2 regions of the Kluyvera sp. 142486 genome follow, and region 2 is predicted to be linked to the other one. Evidence: riboswitches for the same ligand, from Rfam matches in the RefSeq annotation. Region 2 holds a riboswitch; the other holds the start of a gene.
What was found. Region 2 has a riboswitch for cobalamin ahead of btuB (TonB-dependent vitamin B12 receptor BtuB). Riboswitches for the same ligand answer to the same signal wherever they lie in the genome.

Region 1 (13,872 bases), on a different contig from region 2:
CGCTGGATAACGTTGTAGTCGTCAAAGTCTTCCGCATCTTCGTTGGAGCCAGCGAACATGTTGTCGTAGTTCGGCACCGCGGAATAACCGGAGGAGATAAAGTCGGTACCCGGCAGGAACTGCATCAGCAGGCGCGCGGTACGACGCATATCGGAGTGGGTGAAGGTCTGGTCGTTACTGGAGGCGCATTCCAGATCCAGCGACGAGCAGATCAGGTTTTCCGCCAGCACCGCGCGAATACCTGACGGCACGGCGGACGGTACGCCAATGCAGCTTACGGAGCCGTTTTGCAGACCCTGCACGCCAGCCGCTTTGGTGATGTAGATGCAGCGCGCTTCCAGATACAGCATGGATTTGCCTTCGGCGTAGCCCATCTGCACTTCGGAGCCGGAGCCGGAGGTGAAGCGCATTTTCAGGCCACGAGAGGCGTAGGACGAGGCCAGGAAGCCCTTCGACCATGGGGTATCGTCGCCGTCGGTGAAGACCGGTTCGGTACCATAAACGGAAATGGTTTCGGCGTAGCAGGTGTGGCCCAGCATGCCGAGCTTCAGCTCGGTGGCTTCTTCCAGCGAGCACTGCGTCAGTACGCCCGGACGACCTACCTGAGAGCCGACCAGCAGCGCGATGGCGTTGAACGGCGCATAGCGCGCTACCGCAACGGTGGTTTCCTGTTCGTCAAAGCCGCGCCATGCACCTTCGGCGGCGTCGGCGGCAATTTGCACCGGGTTATCTTTAACGTTGGTGACGTGCGCCTGCTGAGACGGGGTGCGGCGTGCGCGCATTTTCTGCATCGACATCATCATTTCGACGACGTTCATATGCGAAACCACTTCGACAATTTTCGCCGGCGTCATCGCGGTGGTCAGCGGGACAATGTCGCTGCGCTTGACGTTCGGATCGCACAGCATGTTGGCAAGCTTAACCGAATCCATCGCCATCACTTCTTCCGCGCGGTTCAGGTTGATGCCGTAGCGAGCGATAAAGTGGTCGATCAGGTCGAATTCGCTAACCGGTTTCCCGTCCAGCTCGGTCACCGCGCCGTTAACGATTTTAATCGACGGTTTCGGATCGTTCGGGCTTTCCATCGCGATAAAGCCTTCTTCGATCCACTCCTTAACGAAGCCGTCCTGATTCACAGGGCGTTTCGCCAGTGCTTCAAATCTTTTCGATCTCATGAATCAGCCTCGTGGGTATCAGATGTAGGACGGGCGATCGTTTTTCGGTTCAGCGCCGAGGGTCGCAAGGACGGTTTTGCCGATTTCGCGAGCCGAAGTCACTGCCTGACGGACGGCGCCAGAGTCGCCGGAAATCACCAGAATGGCTTCGTTACTGAAGCTGGTGCCGTGCGCCGGGGAGCTGTATGCCACGACGTCAACGTTGGCTGATTTCAGCGCGGTATCTGCCATCAGTACGCCGACGGAAGCCGGTGCGCCGACGATAACGCCGCAGGCGCGGCCAATCGGTGCGCCGAACGCTTTTTCCAGCGCGTAGCTGGCGCGAGCGGTGTACTGCAGTTCGATATGCCCGGCCTCGTTGGCGTAAACATCGCCGAAGGTACGGTCCAGCTCTTTCAGCGCGACTTCGATACCGCGCTTGACGTCCGAAACGTCATTGCCGCCTAAAATAATCAGCGAGCCGTGGCCCGCGCCGCCTTTGGTATCGCGCGGCAGCTCAATGCTGACCACTTCGGTGTTGGTGGCTTTCACCGCTTCGTCTGCTGCCATAATGTGCGGGCCTGCGCCGGTGCGGGCGCCGAGAATGCCGATGGAGCGATAGCGTTTCTCAAGCTTCATTGCATCCAGCAGGGCGGTATCGACGTTGGCGATAACCAGGCCAAGGGTGTCGCCAATGGCGGTCCCGACAAATTCCGTTAAACTGCAGCTTTTTTCTGCCATAGCCGTCTCTCGTATTGGGTGGTTTTCAGTAGGGATGGCCTGCTGTTCTGGCGCTGCCACACGGGCAATCACCTGCGCCATGATCTGTTCAACCAGCTCATTGCTGCTCATTGGCTAATTCCCTTCGGTAAGATTTTTTCTACATCGGAGTGAGGGCGTGGAATGACGTGTACGGCTTTCACTTCACCCACGTTGCGTGCGGCCGCGGCGCCTGCATCGGTAGCCGCTTTTACCGCGCCAACATCGCCGCGCACGATGACGGTGACCAGCCCGGAGCCAATCTTTTCATAGCCCACTAACATCACATTGGCCGATTTAACCATTGCATCAGCGGCCTCTATGGCTGCGGTTAAGCCTTTGGTTTCTACCATTCCTAGTGCTTCTTGTTGCATAAAGACCTCGCATGGAGTGTTCCGATAGTTGGGACTATAAGAAGATGCGAGGAAAAAGAATGGCTGACTTGGTTTTGATGGTGAAAAAATAGTGGTTTATTAATAGTACAAAGTTGTCATCTTTAAATTTAATGATTTGATTTTTATGGTTATTTTTATTTTGTGTGATATGAATATTTTGTTTTTAACATTACATATTTACAAATTTGCTCATGACGATATTAATTTTATCTGCTATGCGAAATTGATTGGTTTGTGATGTTTATTGGAAAACGGTGAGTTGGTTTTAGCAATATTTTGCCATGTCAGCGAAGCGAGATAATTGCAAAATCTGCGCGTGAGTCGTGCCATCATTGCTTAATTAATGGCAATAATTTGTTATCGATGCCCGAATTTTCCGGGAGCGTGGTCAGCAGGTTGCCAACAATTTGCCCAAGGGAGTTCATATAGTGATGACCGTTGTACTCCACTGCCAGCAGGATGTTGGCTGGTCAGGACACGAACTCTGCTAAGAAGGTGTCACAATGAACGATTCGTTAAAAGCGCAATGTACCGCCGAGTTTCTGGGCACCGGGCTGTTTTTGTTTTTCGGTATTGGTTGCCTGAGCGCGTTAAAAGTCGCGGGAGCAAGCCTTGGGCTGTGGGAAATTTGCATTATCTGGGGGCTGGGGATCTCGCTTGCCGTGTATCTGACTTCGGGGATATCTGGCGGGCATCTCAACCCGGCGGTGACCGTCGCGTTATGGCTATTTGCCTGTTTTCCCGGTCGAAAAGTGTTCCCTTATATTGTCTCACAGGTCGCAGGCGCCTTTGGCGGCGCGGTGCTGGCCTACGTGCTTTACAGCACGATGTTTACCGAGTTTGAAGCTACGCACCATATCGTGCGCGGCAGCGTAGAGAGCCTGCAGCTGGCGAGTATTTTCAGCACCTATCCGGCGGCATCGCTGAGCATTTGGCATGCGGCGCTGGTGGAAGTGGTGATTACCTCCATGCTGATGGGCATGATTATGGCGCTGACCGACGACGGTAACGGCGTGCCAAAAGGGCCGCTGGCGCCGCTGCTGATTGGCCTTCTGGTGGCGGTTATTGGCGCATCAACCGGGCCGCTGACCGGCTTTGCGATGAATCCGGCGCGTGATTTTGGGCCGAAGCTGTTTACATGGATGGCGGGCTGGGGGGATATCGCGATGACCGGTGGTAGGGATATTCCGTATTTTATCGTGCCGATTGTCGCACCGTTAATCGGGGCCTGCCTGGGGGCGGCTATCTATCGTTATCTGATTGGTAATAACTTACCGTGCAATACCTGCAAATTAGAGGATTAATGTATTTGCTGAAATAGCTGAAAATTTTCATGAACCGGTATCACGAACTGGCCAAAAACGTCTCCCACGGATGGGAGACTTTTGCTATCGTATTATTCTTTTATCGTGTTTGGTAAATGATGATGAAAGGAAGTGAATATTAAAAAAATGTTTTTGTTTATAACAAAAAATTAACTGAGAGGTTTTATCATGATTTCTGCGAGTACACTGAACTCAGAACTCATCAATAAAATCGCACAGGATTTTGCGCAGGCCACCAGTCTGGCGGTTGTGGTTGTCAATATTCATGGTGATGAAATATCTGAACTGTTTAATTTCACGTCTTTCTGTCAGTTGATGCGTCAGCATCCCCAGCACAGCACCCGCTGCCGGATGAGCGACCGCTGCGGCGGTCTGGAAGCCTCAAAAACCGATCAGCTCTGTATCTACCGCTGTCATGCCGGGTTAACCGATTTCTCCATCCCTCTGGTCATTGCCGGGCACCTCGTGGGTTTCGTGCTGTGCGGGCAGGTGCGCTTAAGCAACGATGTTGGACTGGTCGACATTCTCAACGTCGACGACCGCTGGCAGGCCGATCCTGAACTGGTAAAGGCGTTCCGCGACGTGCCGGAAATGGATTACTCCAGAGTGATTGCTTCTGCTGATTTACTGAGGCTTATCGTTGAAAACTGCCTTAAGAAACAGCTTAACTTTGTGGTAATTAAAGACAACCCGCAGCAGCCAGAGCCTGCGCGCGCCAGCCGGGTTGCCAGCCCTCACGACGGTAAAATGAAGAAAGCCCTGCGCTATATCGATGCCCATTTATCCGACGAGCTTCGCCTGGAAGATGTCGCCGCCCACATTTATCTCAGCCCCTACTATTTCAGCAAGTTGTTCAAAAAATATCAGGGAATCGGCTTTAACGCCTGGGTAAACCATCAGCGGATGGTGAGCGCCAAAGAGTTGCTTTGTCACAGCGACTGGAGTATCGCCAGCATTGCGCGGAATTTAGGCTTCTCGCAAACCAGCTATTTTTGCAAAGTTTTTCGTCAGACCTATCAGGTCACTCCGCAAGCTTATCGCCAGCAAATTAATGCCGGATCACAAACTGAGTCATTTTAAATAACAATATTTTGTTATTGCCGATTTTTGATATCCCCCCGTATCTGGCTCATTATAAAATGAAAAAATATCATTCAGAGCAATAAATTGTCATAGCGCAACAAAATAATAATGAGAGAGCGATAAGCTGCACCAGTTTTTATTTATTTGATGGGATAGAGTGACATCTGAAATTGCTCTGAAATTAGAAGTCAGAGACAACGGGAGCCATCCAGTTCCCGTTTGATGTTCCGGAAATAATGCGAGCGAGGATTCATCCCGCTCAAGAAAACCGCCAGGTGCCAGGGAAGGGGGTGTGAATCCCCCGCAGCCCCCGCTGCTGTGATGCTGACGACCCCATATTTGACCACTGATCCGAATAGCGGATTGGGAAGGATGGGAGAGGACGACGCTAAGCCAGAAGACCTGCCTGTCGGTTATTACCAACAACTTCGGTGGGAAGTGGGTTGCTTAGAAGCGTACAGTCGAAAGACTGGGTATGCTCGCAGCCCTACAACCCGGCACAGGATCACAGGATCGGGGTATGGCAGCCAGGCAGCACGCATTTATTCTCGCAGGTACCGGCAGCGGTTGTGGCAAAACTACCGTTACGCTTGGTCTGCTCAGCCTGTTAAAGCAGCGCGGCATGCGGGTTCAGCCCTGCAAAGTCGGCCCGGATTACCTCGATACCGGCTGGCATACCGCCATCAGCGGCGTCGTTTCCCGCAACCTCGACGGCTTTATGCTCCCCGAACCGGTGCTCAACGCGCTGTTTTGTGAACAGATGCAGCGGGCGGATATCGCGGTGATTGAAGGCGTGATGGGGCTTTATGACGGCTTCGGTACCGACCCGAATTATTGCAGCACCGCCGCGATGGCCAAACAGCTTGGCTGCCCGGTTATCCTGCTGGTGGATGGCAAAGCGGTTTCCACCTCCATCGCCGCCACGGTGATGGGATTCCAGCATTTCGACCCCAGCCTCAACATCGCCGGCGTTATCGTCAATCGCGTCAACAGTGAATCCCATTATCAACTACTCAAAAGCGCCATTGAACGCTACTGCGGGCTGCCGGTTCTCGGCTACGTGCCGCGAGTGGAAGGCGTTGCCCTGCCCGAACGGCATCTGGGGCTGGTGACCGCCCGCGAGTCGCTGGTGAACCAGCAGCCGTGGCGCGATTTTGCCAACACGCTGGCGCAAACCCTGGATATTGAACAGCTTCTCGCGCTCAGCCAGCTCACCGCCTTACCCTACGGGGAGTGGCCCTCGCTGCCGTCGCCTGACGAAGGGGCCGGTCTGACGCTGGCGCTAGCCGACGACGAAGCCTTCAATTTTTACTACCCGGATAACCTCACCCTGCTTGAACGCTGTGGGGTGAATATTGTGCGCTTCAGCCCGCTGCACGATAGCGTGCTGCCACCATGTCAGATGGTCTGGCTCGGCGGCGGCTATCCTGAAATTCACGCCGCTGCGCTGGCGGCCAATACGCCGATGCTGGCGCAGCTGCAGGAAGCGCACCGGCGCGGCGTGGCGATTTACGCCGAATGCGGCGGTCTGATGTATCTCGGTAGCACCCTGGAAGATGCCAATGGCGATATTCACGCCATGGTTAATCTCATTCCCGGCCACAGCAAAATGGGCAAACGGCTGACCCGCTTTGGTTACTGCGAGGCGCAGGCTATGCGGCAAACGCTGCTGGCGGCTCCCGGCGAAACCCTGCGCGGCCATGAGTTCCACTACTCTGATTTCACCCCGGAGACCCCGGCGGTGCTGGCCTGCCGCAAGGTGCGCGACGGCATTACGCTCCAGCAGTGGAGCGGCGGCTGGCAGGTGGGCAACACCTTCGCCAGCTACCTGCACCTGCATTTTGCCCAGCGTCCGACAATGCTCAGCCACTGGCTGGCGGCGGCAAGGAGCGCCCTATGACGCTGCTGGCCTGGGGCGTTGCCTGGCTCCTCGATTTTATTATCGGCGACCCGCAGAGCTGGCCACATCCGGTGCGCTGGATTGGCAATCTGATCGCCGCCGTGCAGCGCGGCGTGCGCCGATTTTGCCACGGTGATGTCGCTTTACGCGTCGGCGGCGGGGTGATGTGGATCGTCGTGGTTGGGTTGACGTGGGGCGTCTCCTGGGGCGTGCTGATGTTAGCGCAGAGCATTCATCCGTGGCTTGGTTGGGCGGTTGAGGTGTGGATGATTTTCACCGTGCTGGCAGGGCGCTGCCTGGCGCAGTCGGCGCGGGACGTTGAGCGTCCACTGCGCGCGGGCGATTTGGCGGAAAGCCGTATCAAGCTGTCGTGGATTGTCGGGCGCGACACGTCGCAGCTCGAGCCGCAGCAGATTAACCGCGCGGTGGTCGAGACGGTGGCGGAAAACACCGTCGACGGCATTATCGCGCCGCTCTTCTTCCTGCTGCTGGGCGGCGCGCCGCTGGCGATGGCCTACAAAGCGGTTAATACCCTGGATTCGATGGTCGGCTACAAGCATGAAAAATACCGCGCCATCGGCATGGTCAGCGCCCGCCTTGATGATGTAGCCAACTTTATCCCCGCCCGCCTGAGTTGGCTGCTTATCAGCCTCGCCGCTTTCTTCTGCCGCGAAGCGGGCGGCCGCGCGCTGCGCATTGGCTGGCGCGACCGTTACAACCACAGCAGCCCTAACTGTGGCTGGTCGGAGGCTACCGTCGCCGGAGCGCTCGGTATCCGGCTTGGCGGCCCAAACGATTATTTTGGCCAGCGCGTGGAGAAGCCGTGGATCGGCGATGCGGCGCGCGATATTTCCGTAGACGATATTTCCCGAACGATTCGACTGATGTGGGTATCTTCGACCCTGGCGCTGGTGCTGTTTATGGCAGCACGGTACTGGCTGGTCGGCGTAGCCTGAGGACAAATAAATGCATTATATCCAGCAACCGCAGGCCATTGAGGCGAAAAGCTTCGACATTATTGGCGACATTATTGCCGAGACGCGCCCCGACTATCGCTTTGCCAGCCCGTTGCACGAAGCCATTATCAAGCGGGTTATCCACACTACCGCCGATTTTGACTGGCTGGATATCCTGTGGTTTTCGCCCGACGCCCTTGAGCGTCTCAGCGCCGCGCTCAGCCAGCCCGGCATTCTGTATACCGACACCACCATGGCGCTCTCGGGAATTAATAAAACCCTGCTGGCGAAATTCGGCGGCGAGTGCCGCTGCTATATCAGCGATCCGCGCGTGGTCGCGGAGGCCAAAGCGCAGGGAATGACCCGCTCAATGGCGGCGGTGGATATCGCGGTGGCCGAAGAGGGCGAGAAGGTCTTTGTTTTCGGCAATGCGCCTACCGCGCTGTTTCGCCTGCTGGAACATGATGTCGCGGTGAACGGCGTGATTGGTGTGCCGGTTGGCTTCGTCGGCGCGGCGGAGTCGAAAGACGCCATGACGCACAGCGGCCTGCCGGGTATCGCCGCGCTGGGACGTAAAGGCGGCAGCAACGTCGCTGCCGCTATCGTCAACGCCATCCTGTACCACCTGCAGGGGGCGCGATGAGCGAGCAATCCTTTGATGACCCGGTGTGGCACAACGGCAAGGCGTTGCGTAAAGGCTACACCACTGGCTCCAGCGCCACGGCGGCGGCGAAAGTCGCCGCGCTGATGGTGATGCGCCAGCACCTCATCCATCAGGTGTCGATTGTCACTCCCTCGGGTGTGACGTTGAATCTGAACGTCGAATCCCCACACGTCGAAGGTCAGCAGGGTATCGCCGCCATTCGCAAAGACGGCGGTGATGATATCGATGCCACCCACGGCATGCTGATTTTTGCCCGCGTGACCCTCAACGACAGCGGCGAGATAACCCTGCGCGGCGGCGAGGGCGTTGGCACTGTCACCCGTAAAGGCATCGGGCTACCTATCGGCAGCGCGGCGATTAACCGTACCCCACGTCATACCATCGAAACCGCCGTCCGTGAGGCTATCGGCCCATCGCGCGGGGCCGACGTCGAAATTTTCGCCCCGGAAGGCGAAGAGCGGGCGCAGAAAACCTACAACTCGCGGCTCGGTATTTTAGGCGGCATCTCAATTATCGGCACTACCGGCATCGTCACGCCGATGTCGGAGGAGAGCTGGAAGCGTTCGCTGTCGCTTGAGCTGGAGATTAAGCGCGCGGCGGGGCTGGAGCGGGTGGTGCTGGTGCCGGGCAACCACGGTGAGCGCTTCGTGCGCGAGCAGATGGGGATTGATTCTCAGGTGGTGGTCACCATGAGCAACTTCGTCGGCTACATGATTGAAGAAACCGTGCGCCTTGGGTTCCGCCAGATTGTGCTGATCGGCCATCCCGGCAAGCTGATTAAAATCGCCGCCGGTATCTTCCACACCCACAGCCATATTGCCGACGCGCGGATGGAAACGCTGGTGGCGCACCTGGCGTTGCTCGGCGCACCGCTGGTGCTTCTGCGGCTGGTCAGCGAATGCGATACCACCGAAGCGGCGATGGAGCATATCGAGGCTTACGGTTTTCAGCATATCTACGACCACCTTGCCGAGCGCATCTGCCAGCGGGTAATGCAGATGCTGCGCTTTACCAAAACGCCGCCCACCTGTGACGCCATCATGTTCTCTTTTGATAACAAGGTTCTTGGCAGCAATCGCCCGGTCGAAGATATCGCACGGGAGGTAGCATGTTAACGGTTGTCGGCATGGGGCCGTCGGGCCTGCATCTGATGACACCTGCGGCGCGAGAGGCGGTGGCGGCGGCAGAGGCGCTGGTGGGTGGTAAACGGCATTTGCAGCAGTTCCCTGATTTTCACGGTGAGCAGTTTGCGCTGGGCGCCAACATTGCCGAACTGCTGGAGTGGCTTGGCGAGCGTGAAGCGCAGCAAGTGGTGGTACTGGCTTCCGGCGACCCGCTGTTTTACGGCATTGGTACACGGTTGGTTGCCCATTTTGGCATCGAACGCGTGCGCATTATTCCCGGCATCAGCGCGGTGCAGTACCTCTGCGCGAAGGTGGGCGTCGATATGAACGATATCTGGCTAACCAGCAGCCATGGGCGGGACGTCTGTTTTGATGAACTGGCGCGTCAGCGCAAGGTGGCGATGGTGACCGACGGGCGCTGCGGGCCGCGTGAAATCGCCGCTCAGCTGGCGACGCGAGGTAAAGGGTATCGCTGGATGGTGATTGGCGAAAATCTGGCGATGGATAACGAGCGGATCCACTGGCTACCGGTCAGTGAGGTCGATGGCGAATATGAGATGAACGCGGTGGTGATCCTCGATGAAAGATGAGCTTTTTCTGCGCGGCGAGAAAGTGCCGATGACCAAAGAGGCGGTTCGCGCGCTGGCGCTAGCCAAACTTGAACTGCACCGGGCAAGCCACCTGATTGATATCGGTGCTGGTACCGGCAGCGTGTCGATTGAAGCCGCGCTGCAATACCCCTCGCTGCGGGTGACGGCGGTTGAGCGTAACCCCGCAGCCCTGCAACTGCTTGACGAAAATCGCCAGCATTTCGCCTGCGGCAATATTGAGATCCTGCCTGGCGAAGCACCAATGGTGATAACCGAACAAGCCGACGCCATTTTTATGGGCGGCAGCGGTGGCCATCTTGGGGAACTGATTGACTGGTCCTGGCAGCAGCTCTATCCCGGCGGTCGTCTGGTGATGACCTTTATCCTGCAGGAGAACCTGAACGCCGCTCTTGATCACCTGCAACAGCGGGGGATCAAACAGGCCGATTGTCTGCAACTGAACGTTTCGTCGCTGACCTCGCTTGGCAGCGGCCACTATTTCAAACCGAATAATCCCGTTTTTGTTATCGCCTGTCAGAAGGAAGAAAACCATGGCTGAGACATTTGACCCCCGTAGCGTGTGGTTCGTTGGCGCAGGGCCGGGCGACCGTGAGCTGATTACCCTCAAGGGTTACCGATTGCTACAGCAGGCCCAGGTGGTTATTTACGCCGGTTCGCTGATTAACACCGAGCTACTGGCGTATTGCCCCGCAGATGCCGAGTGCCACGACAGCGCCGAACTGCATCTGGAGCAAATTCTCGACCTGATGGAAGCGGGCGTGAAAGCCGGGAAAACCGTGGTGCGTTTACAGACCGGCGACGTCTCGCTGTACGGCTCGGTGCGCGAACAGGGCGAAGAGCTGACCAAACGCGGCATCGACTGGCAGGTGGTGCCGGGCGTCAGCGCATTTTTGGGGGCGGCGGCGGAGCTGGGCGTCGAGTACACCGTGCCGGAAGTCTCTCAGAGCCTGATTATTACCCGCCTCGAAGGGCGCACGCCGGTACCGGAACGGGAGCAGCTTGAATCGTTTGCCAGCCACCAGACCTCGATGGCGATTTATCTCTCGGTACAGCGCATTCACCGGGTGGCGGAGCGCCTGATTGAAGGCGGCTATCCGGCCACCACGCCAGTGGCGGTTATCTATAAAGCGACCTGGCCGGAAAGCCAGACCGTGCGCGGCACGCTGGCCGATATCGGCGACAAGGTCCGCGATGCGGGGATCCGTAAAACGGCGCTCATTCTGGTTGGGAATTTCCTTGGGGATGAGTATCACTACTCAAAACTCTACGCGGCGGACTTCAGTCATGAATACCGTAAAGCCTGAATCTATTGCGCTTTTCTGCCTGACTCCCGGCGGCGTAACGCTGGCTAAACGGCTGGCGGCCATGCTGCCGTTAACCTGTTTTACCAACGAGAAGCTGCTGGAGGAGGGCTTTTTACCCTTTGAAAACGGCTTCGCCAACGCCGCGCGTGAGGCCTTCAGCAGCTATTCGGCGCTGATTTTCATCGGTGCGACCGGTATCGCGGTACGCGTACTGGCTCCGTTGGTTAACGACAAGTTTAACGACCCGGCGGTGGTGGTGATTGATGAACGCGGGCAGCACGTTATCAGCCTGCTCTCCGGCCACGCGGGCGGCGCGAATGCGTTGAGCCGCTATCTGGCGGGCATGCTGGGCGCCGATCCGGTGATCACGACCGCTACCGACGTGAATGATATGGCGGCTCTGGATACGCTGGCATTTCAGCTTAATGCGCGAATGACCGACTTCCGCGCGGCGGTGAAAATCGTCAACCAGATGCTGGTGAGCCAGCAGCGCGTCGGCCTGTGGTGGGACGAAGAGCTGGATGAGGACGTCAGCCACTGCGACCGGCGTGGGTTTATCACCGTAACCGATCTGCATCAGCTTCCTGAACTGGATGCGCTGGTCTGCATCACCCTGCGTAACGACCTGCCGGCGATCGCCGTACCACACTGGAAGCTGGTGCCGCAGCGAGTAGTCGCGGGAATTGGCTGCCGTCGCGATACGCCGTTCCCGCTGTTAGCGGCGCTGCTGACGCGCCAGCTTGAGGCGCAGCGGCTTGATCCGCTAGCCCTGAAAGTTATCGGCAGCGTCACGCTGAAGAAAAACGAGCAGGGGTTGATTCAGCTGGCTTCCTGCTGCCGCGTGCCGTTTGAAACCTTTACCGCTGATGCGCTGCGCGAGCATGAGCATCACTTTCCTGCTTCATCGTTCGTCAGAAAAACCGTCGGCGTCGGGAGCGTATCGGGTCCGGCGGCCTGGCTGCTGAGCCATGGGCAACTGTTGGGCGAAACCCTGCGCGAGCAGGGCGTCACTATTACTTTGGGAGTTTCACACTGATGTTAAGCGTAATCGGAATTGGCCCTGGCTCGCAGTCAATGATGACCATGGAAGCCGTTGAGGCGCTGCAGGCGGCGGAAATCGTCGTTGGCTATAAAACCTATACCCACCTGGTGAAAGCCTTTACCGGCGATAAGCAGGTGATCAAAACCGGGATGTGTAAAGAGATTGAGCGCTGCCAGGCGGCGATTGAGCTGGCGCAGGCCGGGCACAACGTGGCGCTGATTAGCAGCGGCGATGCCGGTATTTACGGAATGGCCGGGCTGGTGCTGGAGCTGGTGAGCAAGCAGAAGCTGGACGTGGAAGTGCGCCTGATCCCGGGCATGACCGCCAGCATCGCTGCGGCCTCGCTGCTGGGCGCGCCGCTGATGCACGACTTCTGCCATATCAGCCTCAGCGACCTGCTCACCCCGTGGCCAGTCATTGAAAAACGTATTATCGCCGCAGGGGAAGCTGACTTCGTTATCTGCTTCTACAACCCGCGCAGCCGCGGCCGTGAAGGGCATCTGGCTCGCGCCTTTGAACTGCTCTCCGCCGTCAAAAGCGCCGATACGCCGGTGGGCGTGGTGAAGTCCGCCGGGCGTAAAAAGCAGGAAAAATGGCTGACTACCCTCGGCACGATGGATTTTGAACCAGTGGATATGACCAGCCTGGTTATCGTTGGTAACAAAACCACCTATGTGCAGGACGGCCTGATGATCACCCCGCGGGGCTACGTGCTGTGAGTTTTGGTGACGTACTGGTGGTGGGCGGTACCAGCGATGCGCGCGCGCTGTGCCTGCTGCTGGATGCCGCGCAGGTGCATTACACCGTGTCGGTGGCAACGCCAACCGGTGAAGCGCTGGCGGGCGATATTCAGGGGCAGGTGCGCTGTGGCCGCCTGACGCGAGAAGAAATGGTGGCCTGGCTGCGCGAGCAAGGCACGCGCTGGGTGATTGATGCTTCGCACCCCTATGCCGAAGCGGTGAGCCGCAACGTGCTGGATGCGTGTACAGAGGCGGGCGTACTGCTGAGCCGCTACCAGCGCCCGGATCAACAGGGCGAACTGACGCACCCGCTGCTGCACAATGTCACCAGCATTGATCAAGCCTGTGAACGGATTAAACCGTTGGGCCAGCGCGTGCTGTTGACCACCGGCAGCAAAGATCTGGCGCTGTGGCGCGCCGGGCTGGCGGAAAAAACGCTGCTGGCCCGTGTGCTGCCGGTGCCAAACGTGGTGCAGCAATGCGCTGACCTTGGCTTTGGCGTGGGTGAGATTTTTGCCATCTGCGCGCCGTTCAGCGCGGAATTTAACGCCGCGTTTTACCGCCACTGCCGCGCCGACGTGGTGGTGACTAAAGCCTCCGGCACGGAGGGCGGCTATCTGGAAAAGGTTCAGCCCTGCCTCGATGCCGGGCTTCCCTGCATCGTCATTACCCGCCCGGCGCCGCTGGTGGCCGGAGACGAATTACTGGAAAGTCAGTCCGCTTTTGCCGAGCGCTTAGCCCGCTGGCTGGCCGATGACAAAAGGAATCAAGCATGAAAAAAGCCCTATTGGTGGTGAGCTTCGGCACCAGCTACC
Region 2 (7,323 bases):
GGAGCGTACCAGCCGCAAAGTGCTGTTCACCCAGGCGGGCCTGCTGCTGGTGGACCAGGCGCGTACCGTGTTACGCGAGGTCAAAGTGCTGAAGGAGATGGCAAGCCAGCAGGGGGAGACGATGTCCGGCCCGTTGCATATCGGCCTGATCCCAACCGTTGGCCCGTACCTGCTGCCTCATATTATTCCCATGCTGCACCAGACCTTCCCGAAGCTCGAAATGTACCTGCATGAAGCGCAGACCCATCAACTGCTGGCGCAGCTCGACAGCGGTAAGCTGGACTGTGCGATTCTGGCGCTGGTGAAAGAGAGTGAAGCCTTTATTGAGGTGCCGCTGTTCGACGAACCAATGATGCTGGCGATCTATGCCGATCACCCGTGGGCGGAGCGCGATCGCGTGCCGATGTCAGATCTGGCCGGTGAAAAGCTGCTGATGCTGGAAGACGGGCACTGCCTGCGCGACCAGGCGATGGGCTTCTGCTTTGAGGCAGGCGCGGATGAAGATACCCACTTCCGCGCAACCAGTCTGGAAACGCTGCGCAATATGGTGGCGGCGGGAAGCGGTATTACGCTGCTGCCAGCGCTTGCCGTGCCGCAGGAACGTAAACGCGATGGCGTCGTGTACCTGCCGTGCATTAAGCCGGAACCACGCCGCACCGTTGGCCTGGTCTATCGTCCGGGATCGCCTCTACGCGGCCGCTATGAGCAGCTGGCAGAGGCCGTCCGCGAAACGATGGACGGCCATTTTGACAGCGCGTTAAAACAGGCGGTTTAAGCCGTTTAGCGCCGCTACCCGATAGGCTTCCGCCATGGTTGGGTAGTTAAAGGTGGTGTTAACGAAGTACTCAATGGTGTTACCACCACCTTTCTGCTCCATAATCGCCTGGCCGATATGAATAATTTCGGCCGCGCGCTCGCCAAAGCAGTGAATGCCAAGGATCTCCTTGGTCTCCCGATGGAACAGGATCTTCAGGCTCCCCACGCTCATACCGACGATTTGCGCTCGCGCCAGGTGTTTAAACTGCGCACGACCTACCTCATACGGCACCTTCATTGCGGTCAACTGCTGTTCGGTTTTGCCGACGGAGCTGATTTCCGGAATGGTATAGATACCGGTTGGGATGTCTTCAATCAGGTGCGCGGTGGCTTCACCTTTCATCAGCGCCTGGGCGGCAATACGTCCCTGATCGTAGGCTGCCGAAGCCAGGCTCGGATAACCGATAACATCACCAACGGCATAGACGTGCGGCAGCGCGGTCTGGTACATGCTGTTCACCTTCAACTGGCCACGGCCATCGGCCTGTAGCCCGATGTTTTCCAGCGACAGCGAATCAGTGTTGCCGGTACGCCCGTTGGCAAACAGCAAGCAGTCGGCTTTGAGCTTCTTGCCAGACTTCAGGTGCATGATCACGCCGTCGTCCACGCCTTCAATCTTCTCGTACTCTTCGTTGTGGCGAATCACTACGCCGCTGTTCCAGAAGTGGTAAGAGAGTGAATCTGACATTTCCTGGTCGAGGAAGGCCAGCAGGCGGTCGCGGGTGTTGATGAGATCAACCTTAACCTCCATTCCACGGAAGATAGACGCATATTCGCAGCCGATAACCCCTGCGCCGTAGATAATCACGTGGCGCGGTTCGTGGTGCAGGCTGAGAATTGAGTCGCTGTCGTAAATGCGCGGGTGGGTAAAGTCGACGTCGGCCGGGCGATACGGGCGTGAGCCGCAGGCAATCACGAACTTATCGGCGGTGAACGTTTCGACGGAACCGTCCGGACACTCCAGCGCGATGGTGTGCTCATCGACGAAGCGGGCGTCACCCTGCAACATTTCACAGTGATTACGCTCATAAAAGCCCTGACGCATGTGAGTTTGCTGATTGATTACGCTATCGGCATGATTCAGGATGTCGGCAAATGAGGAGCGGAGAAGTCGGCTGTGGTCGCTGTAAAGAGGGTTCTGGTTGAATTCGATAATACGGCTAACGGCGTGGCGAAGGGCTTTGGACGGGATGGTACCCCAGTGGGTACAGCCGCCGCCGACATTATGATAACGCTCAATAACGGCGACACGGGCTCCTTGCTTCACCAGACCCATAGCAGCGCCTTCGCCGCCGGGGCCGGAACCAATTACTATTGCATCATAATCGTAGGAATGTGGCATGGTAAGGCTTACCTGTTCTTATACATAAAAGCAACAGAATCATAACATCATCGAAGTAATAACCCAATTATCGTTGGGCTTTTTTCATACGAAATAGCATAAATAGCATGTAAACAATCATTAACAAAGCTGCGTAAGTCGATTCGTTTTAATCTCTGGTATAGTGCCAGCACGGCTTGTGGAAGGATTCAGTCATCGTGATGGGTGTTAGAGCGCAACAAAAAGAAAAAACCCGGCGTTCGCTGGTGGAAGCGGCATTTAGTCAACTCAGTGCCGAACGTAGTTTTGCTAGCCTGAGCCTGCGCGAAGTCGCACGCGAGGCAGGGATTGCGCCAACCTCCTTTTATCGTCATTTCCGTGATGTGGATGAGCTTGGGCTGACCATGGTCGATGAGAGCGGTCTGATGCTGCGTCAGCTGATGCGCCAGGCGCGCCAGCGTATCGCCAAAGGCGGCAGCGTTATCCGCACTTCCGTTTCAACTTTTATGGAATTTATCGGCAATAACCCGAACGCCTTCCGCCTGCTGCTGCGTGAGCGTTCAGGCACCTCTGCGGCATTTCGTGCCGCGGTCGCCCGCGAAATTCAGCATTTTATTGCGGAACTTGCCGACTATCTGGAAATCGAAAACCATATGCCTCGAGCCTTCACGGAAGCGCAGGCTGAGGCGATGGTGACTATCGTATTTAGCGCGGGAGCGGAGGCTCTGGACGTAAGCCTTGAGCAGCGCCGACAGCTGGAAGAGCGGCTGGTGCTGCAGTTACGGATGATCTCCAAGGGCGCGTACTACTGGTATCGCCGTGAACAAGAGAAGATGACACATCAGTCCGAATAAGGTGGTAGACGAGCAATGAAACAGTCAGGTCAAGATAAAGGTACGCTGCTGCTGGCGCTGTTGGCTGGCTTATCAATTAACGGGACGTTTGCGGCACTGTTCAGCTCCATCGTGCCATTCTCTATATTCCCTATTATTGCGCTGGTGCTGACGGTGTACTGCCTGCATCAACGTTACCAGAATCGTACGATGCCGGTCGGATTACCGGGCCTGGCAGCCGCCTGCTTTATTCTTGGCGTACTGCTGTACAGCACTGTGGTGCGCGCGGAGTACCCGGATATCGGCTCTAACTTCTTCCCGGCGGTACTGTCGGTGGCGATGGTCTTCTGGATTGGCGTGAAGTTGCGTAGCCGCAAGCAGGAACAGCAGTAAGCTGTAGGCCGGATAAGGCAACGCCGCCATCCGGCAAACTGCTCAGAAATTGCCGGATAGCGCTACGCTTATCCGGTCTACGTTCAGTCTTATTTCTTCGTTAACAGCACGCCGCATTCCATATGATGGGTATACGGGAACTGATCGAACAGCGCCAGGCGGGTCACATTGTGCGTCTGGCTCAACGTTTCCAGGTTCTGGCACAGTGTCTCTGGGTTACAGGAGATGTACAGAATGTTTGGATACGCCTGCACCATCTTCTCGGTTTCGCTGTCCAGCCCGCTACGCGGTGGGTCGACGAAAATTGTCTCGCATTGATAGCTTTTCAGGTCAATGCCCTGCAGACGGTTAAATTCCCGCACGCCGTTCATCGCCTGCGTAAACTCTTCTGCCGCCATGCGGATGATCTGTACGTTGTCTATCTGGTTGACGGCGATGTTGTACTGCGCCGCTGCCACCGACGGTTTGGCAATTTCTGTTGCCAGAACGCGGTTAAAGTTACGCGCCAGCGCCAGCGAGAAGTTACCGTTACCGCAGTACAGCTCCAGCAGGTCGCCGTGTGAATTCTGCGTAGCATCCAGCGCCCACTCCAGCATCTGAATGTTCATGGCGGCGTTCGGCTGGGTAAAGCTGTTTTCCACCTGACGGTAGATCATCTCTTTACCCGCAACCGGCAGACGTTCATCAATATAATCCTGGTCCAGCTCAATTTTGGTTTTGGTCGCGCGGCCAATCAGGTGCACGTTCAGCCCTTGAGCGCGCAGTGCGTCACGCAGCGCTTCGGCCTGCTCACGCCATGCGTCATCGAGCTTTTTATGGTACAGCAGCGAGACGACAGCTTGATTGCTCAGAGTGGTGAGGTAGTCAATCTGGAACAGCTTGTGGCGCAGCGCATGGTTATCGCGAACGCCGTCGAGCACGGCGCTCATCAGGGTGTTGATGAGCTGGCTTGCCGCAGGGAAAGCGTCTACGCGGATGCGGTTCTTGGTCTGCTGGTCGAACATGATGTGGTACAGGTCATCACCGTCATGCCAGATGCGGAATTCGGCGCGCATCCGGTAGTGGCTGACCGGCGAGCGAAACACCTCCGGCGCGGGAGCGCTAAACGGCGTCATCATTGTTTGCAGGCGAGTGACTTTCTCGGCGAGCTGAGCGTCGTACTGTTCGGTTGGGAGATGTTCGGGGGTCATGATGCATCCTGAATAATAAAAGTACGCGGGGATTGTAGGGCTTGTTCAGGGGATGTCCAGCGCCGATGACGGTGAAAATCATAAATAGCAGTCTGGACATCCATATGTAACTAAATGTAGCATCCTCGTACCGGTCCTGTGAGTTAAAAGGGAACCCAGTGTAAATCTGGGGCTGACGCGCAGCGGTAAGGAAGGTAAGAGATGAGCGCATTCAATGCAGACACTGCGGCATGCCGTGGGAAGTCATCGCCTCTTTATATAGCCTCCAAGCCCGAAGACCTGCCGGATGACGTCGCATGGGGTTTTATCGTCGCGAGCAACTGATAAAGCCTGCGGCATCCCTTTTCTATTTGGATGCTTTAAAAAATGATTAAAAAAGCTTCGCTGATGACGGCGTTATCCGTCACGGCATTTTCCGGCTGGGCGCAGGACAGCAATTCCGACTCGATGGTGGTAACCGCTAACCGCTTTCAGCAACCGGTCAACACGGTGTTGGCTCCTACCGATGTGGTCACGCGTGAGGATATCCAACGCTGGCAGTCTAAAGATCTCAATGATGTAATGCGCCGCTTGCCGGGAGTGGATATTTCGCAGACCGGTGGGATGGGAAATAGCTCTTCTCTATATGTGCGTGGCACCGAAGCGCGTCATGTACTGGTGCTGATTGATGGGATTCCAATGGCGCGACCGGGGATTTCCAACGGTGTCGATATTAGCCAGATCCCGGTCTCACTGGTGCAGCGTATTGAATATATCCGTGGGCCGCGTTCTGCGGTTTATGGTTCAGGCGCCATCGGCGGCGTGGTTAACATTATTACCATGAGTGACGTCGAGCGTTCGCAGATTAATGCGGGAATGGGTAGCAACGGCTACCAGACTTATGACGGTGCGATCAACAAGCGTTTCGGCGACACGATAGTGACCGCAGCGGGTGCGTATCAAACCACGAAAGGTTTTAACGTCCAGCCGGATTCACCTTACAGCGATGACAGCGATCGTGACGGTTATCGTAACAAGCTGTTCTGGGGCGGCGTGCAGCACAAGTTCGACGATAGCTTCTCTGGCTTCTTCCGTGGTTATGGGTATACCGCGAACAGCGATTACGATCAGGGATCGTACGGCTATGCAGGTGGCAATGATGAAGCTCAGAACTACAACCAGTCATGGGATACGGGGCTGCGCTACAGCTCCGGTATCTATTCTTCTCAGCTGATTGCTAACTATCAGCATCTTAAAGACTATAACTACAGCAACGACCTCGGTCGCTACGCCGGTGATGCCACGCTGGATGATATGGAACAGCGTTATATCCAATGGGGCAACAACGTTGAGGTTGGGCACGGCGCGATTAGCGGCGGCGTTGACTGGAAGCAGGAGAAGCTGACTTCCAACAGTACAACGTTATCAGATGTCTATAAACGTGATACCACCGGGCTCTACCTGACCGGGCAGCAGCAGATCGACGCCGTGACGCTGGAAGCTTCCGGCCGCGAAGATCACGATGAGCAGTTTGGCTGGCACGGTACCTGGCAAACCGCGGCTGGATGGGAATTTGTTGATGGCTATCGTGCTACGCTTTCCTACGGCACGGGGTTCCTGGCGCCATCACTGGGCCAACAGTTTGGTGCAACGCGATTTGCTTCTTCCTATGGTCCCGGGATTTCCTCTAACCCGAACCTGAAGCCAGAAGAATCAAAACAGTGGGAAGCAGGGATCGATGGTTTAACCGGTCCGCTGGATTGGCGTTTATCTGCATATCATTACGAAATCCAGAATCTGATTGATTATAAAAATAATCAATACATCAACGTGAAGTCGGCCACGATAAAAGGTCTTGAGTGGACGGGGAACGTGACGACTGGGCCGGTAGAACATCATCTGACGTTCCAGTACGTTGACCCACGTGATGATGACACCGATAAAGTATTGTATCGCCGTGCCAAGCAGCAGGTGAAGTACGAACTGACCGGCCAGGTTTATGACCTGGGTTGGAACGTGATGTATCAATACCTCGGTGAGCGTTACGATAATGACTATGACAACAATCGTGATGTGAAAATGGGCGGCGTAAGTCTGTGGGATATCGGATTGTCATATCCTGTCACCTCACACCTGACCGTTCGTGGTAAAATAGCCAACCTGTTCGATAAAGATTACGAGACAGCATATGGCTACCCAACTGCAGGACGGGAATACACCTTGTCTGGCAGCTACACCTTCTGAACCACGTCCTACCGTACTGGTGTTTGACTCCGGTGTCGGTGGGCTGTCGGTCTATGATGAGATCCGGCATCTCTTGCCGGATCTCCATTACATCTATGCCTTCGATAACGTCGCGTTCCCCTATGGGGAGAAGAGCGAGGAGTTTATCGTTGAGCGAGTTGTTGAAATTGTCACTGCGGTACAGGCACGCTACCCGCTTTCCTTAGCGGTGATTGCCTGTAACACGGCCAGTACGGTCTCTCTGCCTGCGCTGCGCGACAAGTTTGCTTTTCCGGTTGTGGGCGTTGTGCCGGCTATCAAACCGGCAGCGCGTCTGTCGGCTAACCGTATAGTGGGCTTACTGGCAACGCGGGGTACGGTCAAACGTCCTTATACCCATGAGCTGATTGCACGCTTTGCCAATGAATGTCGCATCGAGATGCTGGGCTCTGCTGAACTGGTGGAGTTGGCGGAAGCGAAGCTGCACGGTGAGCCGGTTCCTCTTGAAGAGCTGCGTCGTATTCTGCGTCCATGGCTGCGTATGCAGGAACCACCGGATACCGTCGTG

Region 1: another riboswitch for cobalamin. It lies ahead of ACLGE8_RS16560 (cobyrinate a,c-diamide synthase); the one in region 2 lies ahead of btuB (TonB-dependent vitamin B12 receptor BtuB).

The regions. Positions count from the first base shown of each region.
Region 1 is NZ_JBKHUI010000015.1:44,529-58,400, forward strand. Features, by position in the region: gene pduC (propanediol dehydratase large subunit PduC) at 1-1,175, opposite strand, end outside; gene pduB (propanediol utilization microcompartment protein PduB) at 1,194-2,006, opposite strand; gene pduA (propanediol utilization microcompartment protein PduA) at 2,003-2,287, opposite strand; gene pduF (propanediol diffusion facilitator PduF) at 2,812-3,612, shown strand; gene pocR (transcriptional regulator PocR) at 3,802-4,713, shown strand; cobalamin riboswitch at 4,973-5,141, shown strand; gene ACLGE8_RS16560 (cobyrinate a,c-diamide synthase) at 5,237-6,616, shown strand; gene cbiB (adenosylcobinamide-phosphate synthase CbiB) at 6,613-7,572, shown strand; gene ACLGE8_RS16570 (cobalt-precorrin-8 methylmutase) at 7,583-8,215, shown strand; gene cbiD (cobalt-precorrin-5B (C(1))-methyltransferase CbiD) at 8,212-9,351, shown strand; gene ACLGE8_RS16580 (cobalt-precorrin-7 (C(5))-methyltransferase) at 9,345-9,950, shown strand; gene ACLGE8_RS16585 (decarboxylating cobalt-precorrin-6B (C(15))-methyltransferase) at 9,940-10,509, shown strand; gene ACLGE8_RS16590 (cobalt-precorrin-4 methyltransferase) at 10,502-11,275, shown strand; gene cbiG (cobalt-precorrin 5A hydrolase) at 11,256-12,311, shown strand; gene ACLGE8_RS16600 (precorrin-3B C(17)-methyltransferase) at 12,311-13,036, shown strand; gene ACLGE8_RS16605 (cobalt-precorrin-6A reductase) at 13,033-13,833, shown strand; gene cbiK (sirohydrochlorin cobaltochelatase) at 13,830-13,872, shown strand, end outside.
Region 2 is NZ_JBKHUI010000035.1:454-7,776, forward strand. Features, by position in the region: gene oxyR (DNA-binding transcriptional regulator OxyR) at 1-775, shown strand, start outside; gene sthA (Si-specific NAD(P)(+) transhydrogenase) at 758-2,158, opposite strand; gene fabR (HTH-type transcriptional repressor FabR) at 2,356-2,991, shown strand; gene ACLGE8_RS22530 (YijD family membrane protein) at 3,007-3,363, shown strand; gene trmA (tRNA (uridine(54)-C5)-methyltransferase TrmA) at 3,453-4,553, opposite strand; cobalamin riboswitch at 4,668-4,855, shown strand; gene btuB (TonB-dependent vitamin B12 receptor BtuB) at 4,920-6,776, shown strand; gene murI (glutamate racemase) at 6,721-7,323, shown strand, end outside.